4 regions of the Paenibacillus sp. NPDC101420 genome follow, and region 1 is predicted to be linked to each of the others. Evidence: predicted binding sites of a transcription regulator. Region 1 holds the regulator's gene; each other region holds the start of a gene.
The links. Region 1 encodes LexA, which represses DNA repair genes until DNA is damaged. Its sites were predicted from a motif close to CGAACATATGTTCG; they were not measured.
Positions count from the first base shown of each region.

Region 2: the regulator LexA is predicted to act here: its motif matches at 1,445-1,458, upstream of ACQKMP_RS09200 (ImmA/IrrE family metallo-endopeptidase).
Region 3: the regulator LexA is predicted to act here: its motif matches at 1,673-1,686, upstream of recA (recombinase RecA).
Region 4: the regulator LexA is predicted to act here: its motif matches at 1,565-1,578, upstream of addB (helicase-exonuclease AddAB subunit AddB).

Region 1 is NZ_JBNNSE010000011.1:26,242-29,455, forward strand. Features, by position in the region: gene ACQKMP_RS28615 (hypothetical protein) at 1-83, opposite strand, end outside; gene ACQKMP_RS28620 (hypothetical protein) at 319-699, opposite strand; gene ACQKMP_RS28625 (L,D-transpeptidase) at 849-1,187, opposite strand; gene lexA (transcriptional repressor LexA) at 1,461-2,087, opposite strand; gene ACQKMP_RS28635 (LysM peptidoglycan-binding domain-containing protein) at 2,384-2,797, shown strand; gene ACQKMP_RS28640 (DUF896 domain-containing protein) at 2,907-3,116, shown strand; gene ACQKMP_RS28645 (hypothetical protein) at 3,166-3,214, shown strand, end outside.
Region 2 is NZ_JBNNSE010000002.1:81,693-84,906, reverse strand. Features, by position in the region: gene ACQKMP_RS09220 (cytidine deaminase) at 1-254, opposite strand, end outside; gene ACQKMP_RS09215 (NucA/NucB deoxyribonuclease domain-containing protein) at 362-793, shown strand; gene ACQKMP_RS09210 (hypothetical protein) at 872-1,021, opposite strand; gene ACQKMP_RS09205 (YjfB family protein) at 1,171-1,347, shown strand; gene ACQKMP_RS09200 (ImmA/IrrE family metallo-endopeptidase) at 1,497-2,030, shown strand; gene ACQKMP_RS09195 (hypothetical protein) at 2,077-2,268, shown strand; gene ACQKMP_RS09190 (hypothetical protein) at 2,392-2,562, opposite strand; gene ACQKMP_RS09185 (DUF3139 domain-containing protein) at 2,671-3,003, shown strand; gene ACQKMP_RS09180 (RNA polymerase sigma factor) at 3,180-3,214, shown strand, end outside.
Region 3 is NZ_JBNNSE010000002.1:1,029,772-1,032,985, reverse strand. Features, by position in the region: gene ACQKMP_RS13540 (regulatory protein RecX) at 1-370, opposite strand, end outside; gene recA (recombinase RecA) at 536-1,603, opposite strand; gene ACQKMP_RS13530 (competence/damage-inducible protein A) at 1,903-3,189, opposite strand.
Region 4 is NZ_JBNNSE010000010.1:44,086-47,299, forward strand. Features, by position in the region: gene addB (helicase-exonuclease AddAB subunit AddB) at 1-1,434, opposite strand, end outside; gene ACQKMP_RS27815 (MerR family transcriptional regulator) at 1,939-2,733, opposite strand; gene ACQKMP_RS27820 (DUF4097 family beta strand repeat-containing protein) at 2,983-3,214, shown strand, end outside.

The sequences.
Region 1 (3,214 bases):
AGTTTTTTTAATTCTATAATAACGGCACTTAGAATTAAGACTCCTCCTACAATGGCAAACATATACATTAAGAAAATCAGCATGTAATCACACCTCCAAAGATCTCAGTAGAGCAAGATTTATTGCTTATTGAAAGATATGCCTGAATTCTCTCTACTAGTATCTGTTAAGAGCGAAAATCGTGGGAATTTAGGAAACGACTACTGATTAGAAAAAGAGAAAGCACCCACAGATCTGCCGATTTTGCAAGCTGGGTGCAAAATTGGGGCAACTGCTGGAGTGCTTTGTTGAGAGCTTTTTAAAATAATTATGTCAAAATCATAAGAAATTGAAGGCTGTGATTTGATCGGTATAAACAATTAGCTGTTTGTATTCGATCGGAGATTCATAGTGAGTATAGGGTCTTACAGAAACATCATTAAGGACTACAAAGTTATAGCTGAAATTTTTATCGGGATGTTCCGCACCTAAATAAGATATGTATTCATCTACAATGACATCATCCATTAGAGATTTTAAGTCAAAAACATCCTCTTTATTGGAGGTGGAAGGGGATATGGTCCCTTGAATACTGCCGAATGAGGTGAGTAAATTTACTTTTTTTCCACTCGCTTGATCGTTATTTAACAATAAGCCAGAGAGTTTAACAAGTGCATCGACTTTAAAATCGACGAGGGTTCTAATTTTTGAGTTGTTCAAAACGAGACACTTCCTTTCAATTTGAAATCCTGTTAACATTATTCGACATATAACCACATAATTCCTATTAGGTCATCAAAAATACATAAATACAAACACGCCCCCTCCATTGAACCATGAGTGAGGCGTGTTTATCTATAGAGATAGATTTAATTCCTGATCGTTACTCGTGTTCCAATCGGAACAATCGCAGCTAGTGCTAACACATCTTCATTGTACATACGAATACAACCGTGGGATACTTCGTGCCCTATGGATGAGGGATCATTATTTCCATGTATCCCATAGTGAGGCTTAGATAGACCCATCCAAAAGACCCCAAATGGACCACCTGGATCGGGTTGTTTGTTAATGATTGTGAATTCACCGAGTGGTGATTGAGTTAACATTTTACCGATTCCGACTGGGAAGCCCCTGATCACAATGTCGTTATCAAGAAGATAAAGCATACGCTGCGTCAGATCAACTATAATCCGGTAATTTGGCATTGTGCAACACTCCTTTCTAATTAAGATATGAGGAGGATGCCTAAACGGTTATTCATTAAAAATGGTCATTTTAGCCCATAAGAACAAATGTTCTGTAATTGATAAATGGAGTTTGATAACAATAAAAAAGCTGTTCTGCATTTGCAGAACAGCTTTTAAAAAAATAAAAGAAAGTATATATTTTTACGATATACCCTATCCTTATACTTCTCGTAGAAACGGATACCGTCCTTTAAAGGGCGGTATCCGTTTTCGCTTGGTAGGAGTGCATACTTAGTGGATATCTCGAAATAATCCGATAACTCTGCCGAGAATGGTCACGCGATTAAGGCGAAGAGGCTCGTACGCCGGATTCTCCGGCTGAAGACGTATATGATCACGTTCTTTATAAAAAGTCTTAACGGTTGCTTCATCTTCTTCGGTCATAGCTACAACGATATCTCCGTTATCAGCCGTTTGTTGTTGACGAACAATAACATAGTCGCCATTCATAATCCCAGCTTCGACCATACTGTCACCTTGAACCGATAACATAAATACTTTGTTATCTCCAACATAGTGAGTTGGAAGCGGGAAGTAGTCTTCAATATTCTCAGTAGCAGTGATAGGAACCCCGGCGGTAACCTTACCTACGACAGGAATGCGCGCGACGGTTTGCGCGAAATGATGGACATTCTCGGAATCCTCTTGGCCAAGCAATTCTATCGCACGAGGCTTCGTTGGATCTCGACGGATAAGTCCCTTCTTCTCTAGCCGATCTAAATGACCGTGAACTGTGGAGCTGGAAGCAAGACCAACAGCTTCTCCAATCTCCCGGACGGAAGGAGGATAACCCTTGCTGCGGACTTCGCTACGTATAAATTCCAGGATCGCCAGCTGGCGACTTGAAATCTTTGACATTGGAATCAACCCCATATAGTAATGTTTGGGAAAATTATAACATAGAACTACCGTTCGCACAAACATAAGTTCTAACTATTATAAATATTAATTCGAAAGAGTTAATAAATGGTAGTCTTGTATTGATTGCGTTTCCTTCATCTAAACAATAAGAGTGATTCTTTATATGAAGAATATGGTAAATATTAACCTCTGAAAAAAAAGAGAACAATTGTTCTAAAATAGTATTGAACAAAACACATGTTCGTGTTATTATAATTTCAAAAGTAAGAACAAGTGTTTGGAGGATGATATTCATGTTAAAATACAGTACATACCGTAGCATCTACGATAAAGCCCCAGTGGTTGAATCTTTAGGACATAATCCTATTACCCGTTATTCAGCTCAGATTAAAGAGATAACAGAGCTTTTGCTTGAAGGCTTGATGCGTTTGTTCCGTAGAGATTTTGTTATTAAACTAACATTGATCATTGTACTCGTACTATCAGGACTTACAGTAGTAGGTAATGTATTTGCAGGATCTACTACTTTAATGAAGGATGAGAAGCGCGTAGTGGTTGAACGTGGAGATACACTTTGGAGTATTGCTCTTGAGAATAAACCTTCTGATATGAAAACGGCTGTATATATAGAAGGAATTAAAAAATCCAATGGCATTAAAGGTAGTCAGATTAATGCTGGAGATATTCTCACTTTACCTATATATTAATATTCTAAGAACATAATAAGAGGACATGAAGAGCTTGCAGGGAGTAAACCTTGACAAGCTCTTTTTCTCATGGCAGAGTTAGAATTAATTTATAAGGGGAGGGAAAGTTTTGAATATTGATGAGTTGGTCGCGCGTATTAACGAATTGGCACGCAAACAGAAGAGCGTAGGCCTTAATCAAGAGGAAACGGCGGAACGCGCCAAGCTTCGTGAAATTTATTTGGGGAATATTCGCAATAACTTCCGAGCACAATTGAATACGATTGAATTGGTCGATAATGATGAGCATGAACAAGGTAACAAGGGGCGTAAGCATTAACACCCTGTTCCTTTTCATAGATATTACTGGATGACTAGGGGGAACGCATATGGCCCGTTCTTGGGAAAGAATGGTTCAACGCAACACGCAGCAAATTA
Region 2 (3,214 bases), on a different contig from region 1:
TCAGAATGCCTTACCGCAACAATCGTATCAAATTCCTTGTAGCCTTCGGATATCGCTTTTCCAATCACCATCGCTTCTGCACAGACTGTAATTCGTCCCATGCTAGCTTCTACATGTACCGCTGTAAAGATTTCCCCCGTCTTAGTACGGAGCGCCGCCCCTACATGGTGTCTTCCCCATTCATAGCGTCTAGTAATAATATCTTCAGCAGAGGCAATAAGCGTCTGATCTTCAATCGTAATCAAATACTCCATATCCAATTCCGTCCTCCTCTTATTTTTCCTAAGTATATTAAATCGCACTGCATTATGATATAAGATATACTATTTTAAGTTCCAAAAAAGGAGGAGCAGATTTGAAAATACAGAAATTACTCACCAGTCTCATCATTGTTGTGTTACTTGCTTTGGGCGGTTACTGGTATGAACAGAACGGAGATCCGGCAGCCCCATCGTCCACATCCGATTCAGAAGTTGTTCAGCTGATCTTCCCATCAGATCGTTATCCTGAGACCGCTAAGCACATTCAGGACGCAATTGCTAAAGGGGAGTCCGCGACGTGCACGATTAACCGTGAGCAGGCTGAAGACAACCGCAAAGAATCCTTAAAAGGGATCCCCACCAAAAAAGGCTACGACCGCGATGAATGGCCCATGGCCATGTGTAATGAAGGCGGCAAAGGAGCCGACATTGAATACATAACCCCAAAAGATAACCGCGGCGCAGGAAGCTGGGTTGGCAATCAGTTAGAAGATTATGCGGATGGAACCCGCGTAGAATTTATGTTCAAATAATAAGCTAACGTAAACATTGCTTCAAAAGAATAGCCCCATCCGGTATTCCGGATGGGGCTACAATGTGCATCATCTAACTTAGAATAAGCAAGCTTTAGTGATGATAACCAGCAAGATGAAGAGTACCAGAATAGCTCCTGTTGAAGTCCAAGGGCTACACACCGGACCTACTGCTGCTGGGCTTACTACCGGACCTACGTTACATCCACAACCATGTTCAAATCCCATGTTCAATTCCTCCTAATGATTAATGACTACAGCACAAGATATGTAAAAAGGAGATAAGCCGTTTGGGCGAATTGGCAAACAAATGCTATTCACCTAATGAATTAGGTAGGCACAGTCGATAAACAGGATATACACAAAGGAGGTGCAATATGGATATAGCCGCGTTATCAATAGCAATGAGCCAAGCATCCTTAGCTCAAAATGTAGGAATACAAGTCATGAATATTGCCAAAAATCAGGCTGAAACCCAGAGTCAAACGATGGTGGAAATGCTGGGCAAAAGCGTTGCTCCCAATTTAGGAAAAACACTTGATATTAGTGTTTAATTGCTTTATGCTAAGGACACACAAGAACACTCGTTCTTATGTGTCCTTATATTTTTACCCTACACAGCCCCTCGGGCTTTTCTTTTGTCTTATTATACGAACATACGATCCTATAATTGATTCTGAATGAGGTGAATGATGTGAATAACATGAAATCCTATTATCAAATGACTGCGCTGGAGAAGTGGACAGAAGATTTATACAAGCGTCTGAACCTTACTCAGCCTTCGCAAATTTCGATTGCTTATATTGCAGAACGGCTTAATATTTGGGTTCATTATTTGGATGTAAGAAGCAAGAGCATCGAAGCGTCAGCGGGGATGTATACCATGTTTATTGACAACCGGCTTCCAGTCAGTCTGCAGCGGCTAGAGTTTCTCCATGAGCTCTGTCACCTGCTCCGCCATGGTACTGATCAAATATTAATGCCAGAACATTTTACGCGGGCACAGGAGGATGAATCTGAGCGATTTATTCTTTATGCAGCTATGCCCTACTCCATGATCTCCCGCATGACATTGCCTGAGCAACGGGAAGATGCAATCAGCTATCTTGCAGCAGAATTTCAAGTGCCAAGCGAGCTGGCTTTACAGCGGATTGATCAAATTCAAAGACGTGTTTTTCAGGGGCAATTATTGGCCGTGATGGGAAGAAACGAAGAACGATTAACACATATTCAATAATGACTGCGGAGATAATAAGAGTAGTCGCAATGAAGGACCATTAATTATGGTGGAATTTCTCGCAAGGGGGATCGATATGGAAGCCATTAAAGTAATTGAATTATTGATGACTCATCCAGATTATAACGTAGATGCAGTACACCCCGAAATTCCGGATTTTGTTGGGATCGAGTCGATTGAAGTGGATCATGAAACGGGGACCTTCTCCATTTTATTGCAAGAACCCAAAGACGACTGAAGATGATTTGTGTAAGTTCATAATAAAAAGGCAGCAAGTATAGTATACCCAGGCAATTCTTTACCTACGCGGGTTTAACTATCGGCGTGAAATTTGCTGCCTTATTTGTAATTATAAGCTCTGTTATGCGACAAATTGAGTCAAACCAATAAGAATTAGAATGAGGAACATACCCACAACTCCCCAAATAATAAACCATAAGATTCTGAGACCTGGTAGCCTGGGACTAGTATGATTCTCCAATACCTTAATTCGCCGCTCCAGCTCCTGTATTTTTTCTTCTTGTTGCATCATGTTCTTCCTCCCTTCTAATGTGTATTTTACAAGATACAATAGATATGACATACCAGTCACAATATATTATCTTATAATATATACATTTTAGCTAAATGGAGGGAATTAATGAAGAAAAGAACAAAAATAATTCTTATTACCTTCGCTATTGTATATGGAGTCGCTTCTTTAGCGCTTCAGGCCTTCCGAAATCATATGGACAATGAAGTGATTCATTATTTGGTAGCTACGAGAGATTATAAGAATGAAGATCTTTATAAAGTCTATACCCAGATTAGTAAGGCTCCCGTCGTAAGTACAACGGTGATTTTTGCAGATGAACCTAACGCAAGATACTTTTATCGAAAAGAGAAGGATCGGATATATCAATATAGCATGGCTCCTGTAACAGTTACTGATCCAAACTATACATATAAACATATTGAGGAGACCCTCCCGTAAAGGGGAACTTCTATTATAAAGGCGCGATTGTCTCAGCAGTCATGATATGGCTGCTGGGGCAATCGCGCCTTTTTTAGATTCTAACCCTTGATCTAGACGCTAACAAATTTTCTCAGGAACATAATGTGACCAAATGCCGTCCTAAATGGTGTTATAGGTAAAGGGGGCATAGAATCATGCAACGATCCATGACCCGGCCGGGAAATCATGT
Region 3 (3,214 bases), on a different contig from region 1:
GCACCACTTCCGCAATAATAGTCTCCCCTATTTCCTTCTGCCGTAAACGGCGAGTCATTTCCATAGCGGTACGTGGCTTCCGTTCTAGATAACGAAGTCCTTCTACATAAGCTCGTTGTCGCTCATCAGCAACAACAATTTCCTCCAAATCGGCTTTCATAAAAGAATTTCCAGTAATCATCCGATATTTAATCATGACGTCTTCGTGTACAGTCATGTTATAGGCTCCGAAATGTATGATGTAGCGGTGGTCCGACTTCTTCTGACGTTCTACCTTAGTAATTTCTAAAAGTTCTCCATCAGGAAAATCAGATAGGACCTGTACGTCCTGCTCATCCGATTCAAAATCCATATCCAGCTGTATTACCATAGTTGCTTGTCACCTCATAGCAATAAAATATCCCCACAAAGTGCGGCTTAACTTCGGTGCGTACTCAGGTACTTTGGGGGGACCCCAAATATATATGTTCTTACACTGTTAAGAAAAGACACCCTGCAACAATGAATCACAGGGCGTCCTATTCCTTAGTAAATTCTATTGTTCGATTTCGAGAAGTAGCTTTTCTTCTTCCTCTTGCTCTGCAATGATTTCCGCTTCATTTGGTGCAGCAACAATAGTGGACAGGTTACTTGCTTCACGGATCTTGTTCTCAATGATAAGTGCAATATCTTGATGTTCTTTCAAGAACTGTTTGGCATTCTCACGTCCTTGACCGAGACGCTCACCCTCATAGGAATACCATGCACCACTCTTATTCACGATGTCCATTTCAGTACCGATGTCTACAAGACTTCCTTCTCTGGAAATCCCTTCACCATACATGATATCAACATCAGCTTGTTTAAATGGAGGTGCTACCTTATTCTTCACAATCTTGATCTTGGTTCGGTTACCTACAACGTCGTTACCCATCTTAATACTTTCGACACGGCGAACATCCAACCGTACGGAAGAGTAGAATTTCAACGCCCGACCACCCGGTGTTGTCTCAGGGTTACCGAACATAACACCAATTTTCTCACGAAGCTGGTTAATAAAGATAGCAATTGTATTCGATTTACTAATGGCACCAGATAGCTTCCGAAGCGCTTGAGACATCAAACGAGCCTGTAGGCCGACGTGAGAGTCACCCATATCACCTTCGATTTCCGCTTTAGGAACCAACGCAGCTACGGAGTCAACGACAATAATGTCTACTGCACCACTACGGACAAGTGCTTCAGCAATCTCAAGTGCCTGTTCACCCGTATCTGGCTGAGATAGCAACAATTCATCAATGTTTACGCCCAAGTTACGTGCATACTTCGGATCGAGCGCATGCTCAGCATCGATAAATGCAGCTTGTCCTCCTTGTTTTTGCACTTCTGCAATAGCATGAAGAGCAACAGTCGTTTTACCGGAGGATTCAGGTCCGTATACTTCAATAATACGTCCCTTTGGAAGTCCGCCTATACCTAACGCAATATCAAGTGCCAAAGATCCGCTAGGTACAACTTCCACTTGCATATGAGTGGATTCTCCCAGTTTCATGATCGAACCTTTACCAAATTGTTTTTCTATTTGACGAAGCGCCATATCAAGCGCTGCACGACGATCTGACAATCAGACCACTTCCTTCACTGTTTATAATAATATAATAACGTGTTTTTGAGGTCTTGCCAAGCTTTTTTTCGAACATACATTCGTTTTTTTTGTCTCAAGCGTTAATTATCCCTTTTATTGTAAGCCTCCCTCCGGACATAGAAGTTAACTGATTTCTCTACTTCACCGGACATCAACGACTTATGATCAAAACCAAAACAGCGATCAAAATCTCCGCAGATATACAAAAAACCGCAGCAAAGAAATCTCAGTGCCACGGTTCTTCCGTATGTCTCAATTATAACTGGGCTAATCTCCCATTACAAGTCTGAGCCTTCAAGAGGAGTCTCCACCTTCCGTTCCTCAAGTCTGCGCCATAGACGATACAACAGAGCTTTAACAGTACGCAGTCGTATATTTTCACGTGTACCTTTAAGATTAAGCTCGTATACTTCTGTCTTACGCCCGCGTTCAGCTAAACCAATAAATACAAGTCCAACTGGCTTACGTTCAGAATAGCCTGGTCCTGCTACACCAGTTACAGATAAACCGAAATCACTATCTGCGATCATTCTCACCTGATCAGCTAACACCTCGGCAACTTCACGACTAACTGCCCCTGGAGCATCTGGCCCCTCCAAATAAGCACTTGGCACATTTAGAAGTTTTTTCTTCAGGTCGTTGGAATAACAGACGATTCCTCCCGCAAACATCGAAGCACTGCCTGGAATGTTAGTTATACTCTCCATCAGCAAGCCTCCAGTGCAACTCTCTGCCGCACTTAAAGTCAGACCTGCATCCGCCATCCAATCCACAATCAATTGCTCCAGTGGCACATCAATATTTGCATATAAATGTTCTGGCAAAATCTCTTTGATCTGTTTCTCCAGAATCTCCAGCTTCTTGTAAGCTTCATGCTCGGAAGGCGCCTTTGTCGAAATACGAACGGTTACCTCTCCCTCTTTAGCGTAAGGAGCTATGGTTGGGTCTGTCTGGCTGTGAATAAGATCAATGAGCTTATCCTCAAGCAGTGATTCTCCGATACCGGCAAATTTAAGCATTTTAGAATAAAGTGGCATTTCTGTCGTTAGAGCGTGCTGCTGAAGCCACGGTACAGCTTTATCTACGAACATCGGCTTCATCTCGCGAGGCGGACCAGGAAGCACAATATAATATTTCTTTTCATGCTCAAAAGCAATGCCAACAGCAAGACCAATCTCATTTGGCAACGGTGTAGTTCCTTCAATTATAAGTGCCTGTTTACGATTATTCTCCGTCATAACAATCTTTCGATCATCAAAGAAACGTTGTACATGATCCATTGCCAAGCGATCTATATGAAGTGTGCGACCTAAGGAAGCAGCCAGCGCGTCCTTCGTTAGATCATCTTCTGTAGGACCAATACCACCGGTAAATATGATAACATCCGCTCTGCTTTGAGCGATCTCAATGGCTTGCTGCAAGCGACTGCTGTTATCCCCAACTACGGTTTGAAAATATACATCAATCCCAATAGCAGCTAGCTCAATAGACAAAAACTGGGCATTACTATTTACGATTTGACCGAGCAAAAGCTCCGTGCCTACTGCAATAATCTCCGCTTTCATACCTGGCTTTCGCCTCCTCGTTATA
Region 4 (3,214 bases), on a different contig from region 1:
AGCACGGCATCGCTCCATTGTAGCAAGCAGTTCTTCATCCATCTGTCTGCCGCCTTCCAGCGACAAGCTAGGAATCCCTTTCCATGAACGGCCATCCGTCCAGCGATACCCTTGAATCCCACAAGCCAGCACATAATTCTCTAAGGCGTCCATATCCTCACGCGTAATACTACCGTCCAGCGGTAGCAAAAGCTCTGTCTTTACACAGCGGAATACATCCTCGAAGCGCCAGCGTCGACGCACCACATCCAATGCGGAGCGTACAAACTCTACCAATGGATGGTGCAGCTCATTTACCTTCTGGTCCAGAAAAAAAGGTACTCCGTAATCTTGGAACAAAGGTTTAATCAGTTGCTCGTAATCTCCAATATTACGCATCAATACGGCCATTTCACCATATTTTGCACCTTCATCTCGCGCCAGTCTGATCATTTCACGCAGTGCTCCCTCAACCTCTGCTCTATGAGAAACTGCTGCGCCTATAGATATCGCTTCATTTGCCAGTTCATCTGCACCCATCCAGACCTTTCGGCGGTCATATCCCCTTTCGAGATGAGCAAGAACAGGACTTTCTTCAAAACGCGGAAGAACCGCTGGCTTCAGAAGCTCGTCCCACACATCAATGCCTAGCTCTTCAGCTATTCCACGCAGTTTAATGTAAGTAACCGCAGTTGGGTGAAACAATTCAAGCTCATTCAACTGATCTCCATAGGGATACGAACGATCAAGTGTAAGGGACACGGTCAGCTTCGATGCTTGCTGCATCAATTCTCGAAGCACTTCGAATTCCTGCGGGGTAAAGCCGTGGAACCCATCTACCCAAATCTCCGCCCCGCGAATGTAAGAGGAATCAGGAATATGCTCAGCTAGTTCCGCTAAACGATCCTCTTCGTCGATATAGAGGCGTGACATTTCCTTCTCTAAATCGCTGAATACCAGCTGTAAATCATCCAGCTTGCCTTCAAGAATAGGACTTCTTGCAATAGCGCCTCGCATTGCGGATAACTGCTCCTCTAAATCAGAGGAAGCCAAGCAGCAACGCTTCATCTCCGTATGCAGTTGATTCAACCGTTCCACAAAACCCGGTCTGTCGGCAGAGGCACCGAACAATTTCAGTTCCTCTTTACGGCGACTTATGATTTTGTAAATCAACATCTTTTTACCTTCTTCACTGATCGGCAGACTAGCGCTGCCTCCAGTTTCCTGTTTCACTCGATAGGCAAGCCGAGAAAAGCTCAGTGTCTGCGCCCGAATGCTTCCCTTCACATTCCCTACGGTCAAAAGCCCCCGTTCTGCTCCAAAGGAACCTTGTTCCGGTACAAGAATAATGATCGGCGCGCCAAGAGGCTCCTTCTCTAATGAAGAAGAAATAGACTCCCATATTTTTGTTGTCTTGCCACTACCAGAGCGGCCTAGTAAAAAGGTTACCGTCATAAATGATAGACTCCTTCCGTAGCGGAGAAAATGTATATGAAACAAGGTGAAATACTCACCGTTTGATAATGTTCAAATGAAAAAGTTCAGTCGTTCCTCGTCCCCTCAGTATAACATAGCTGCACAAATCAGAACATGCGTTTGCTAGTATTTTCTAATGATTTACAATAAAAAAGCTACGAAGTAAACAGCAACTAACGTATTTTGGTGACTTGCTGTTTAGTATTTCTAGTTTGTTAATACCTGGTGCGCAACGTTCGATGCTTTCTGTTTGGAGCGTTGAGTTAGGGTTCGAGATTCGGGTTCACTTATAGCGTTAATCTGCCAGTTAGCTTAATAGATAACATTGAACTATAGTTAAATATTTATCTAATCGATGAAGTATAACGTTCTTGTCCTAAGTCAGGGGCAAGAAACATGATTCCTTAATCAAAAAAAAGCCGCTAAATTAGCGACTTTCAATCAACATTTTTCTTTTCCTAAACCTTTTCCTTTGTATTTAATCTAACATGAGTGTTTCTTAATGAACAGTTGTATCTGATAATCCCACTGCAATATTCCAGTCACAATAATGTTATGAAGAACAAAATCTGGACACACATCGTATTCCGTCTTTGCCCTTTCAAGTAAATTTTGTAATACAGCATTCTTATTCTCTTCGGTACAAATTGCACACAGATAGTCCCCTTCTGGTAGCACAGTCAGCCCCTCTAAAGATGGATATTTCAAGCAAACAGCAAATAATCGTGTTATTCCTTCAGTCGTGAACATTCCTGCCATATCTTCAAACAGAAATTGTGAATGCAGAGACGTTTCAATTTGTTGATAGAAATGTCTGTGATAGTCCCATAAATTCTTAAGTGTGGGGCTTTCCATTTTATTCGAAAGCATAATTACCCTTTCCTCTATGTGTCTGACAAAGTAATTTTCACTTTGACTATAGCCGTCGTGGAACTTATTTTCATAATGTAGATAGGCACGTTTAATTTTCGATTTTGCATACTGCAGTCGAGCAATTTTATCGTCTGCTCTTTTTTCTGCTTGTTTTAGAAATGCAATTACTTTAGAGAGATCATTCTGCTGCAAAATATCTTTAATATCCATTAAAGTAAGATCCATTGCTTTGAGCAGTTCAATGGTTTGCAGCTTTACGAGCTCCTGCTCGGAATAATATCGATATCCCGACATTTCATCTTTATGGCATGGCTTGACTAATCCAATACGATCATAGTGCCGCAAGGTCTCAGTGGTCATCTCTACGATCTCTGCTGCTTGCTTAATTGTAAAATAGTTGTTCATATCTACCCTCTTGACCTTTTTGTAACACAAAAGTTTATGATGATTAAAACATATGCGACTGATAAACGCAACGAAATACAAAATGAATTTATTACCAGAGAGGAAGGAAAATATGAAGAACTAAATCATGTATCAAAGGATTATCCTTTGTTGCATATCGGAATTTGTCTGCATAGCAGCTTAAGATTGGCATTCGTAGGACTGGCAATATTTTAAAAGAAAAGTGATTTAACGAAGGAGCGTTTTATAATGAAAAGTACTGCAAAAAAATTACTAACTACTATAGGCATATTGGTGACACTATTGATATCATTAGCAGGATGTTCCTCCGACTCCACTTCCATGGAGGAAAAAAATTACACCATACCTGCCCAAAAGATTGATACCTTAACAATTGATGTAAAGGACAAAAAAATAAATATCCTCCAATCTAAAGATGAACAAATTCATATTGTTTACTATGAAAGTGAGAAAGATTTTT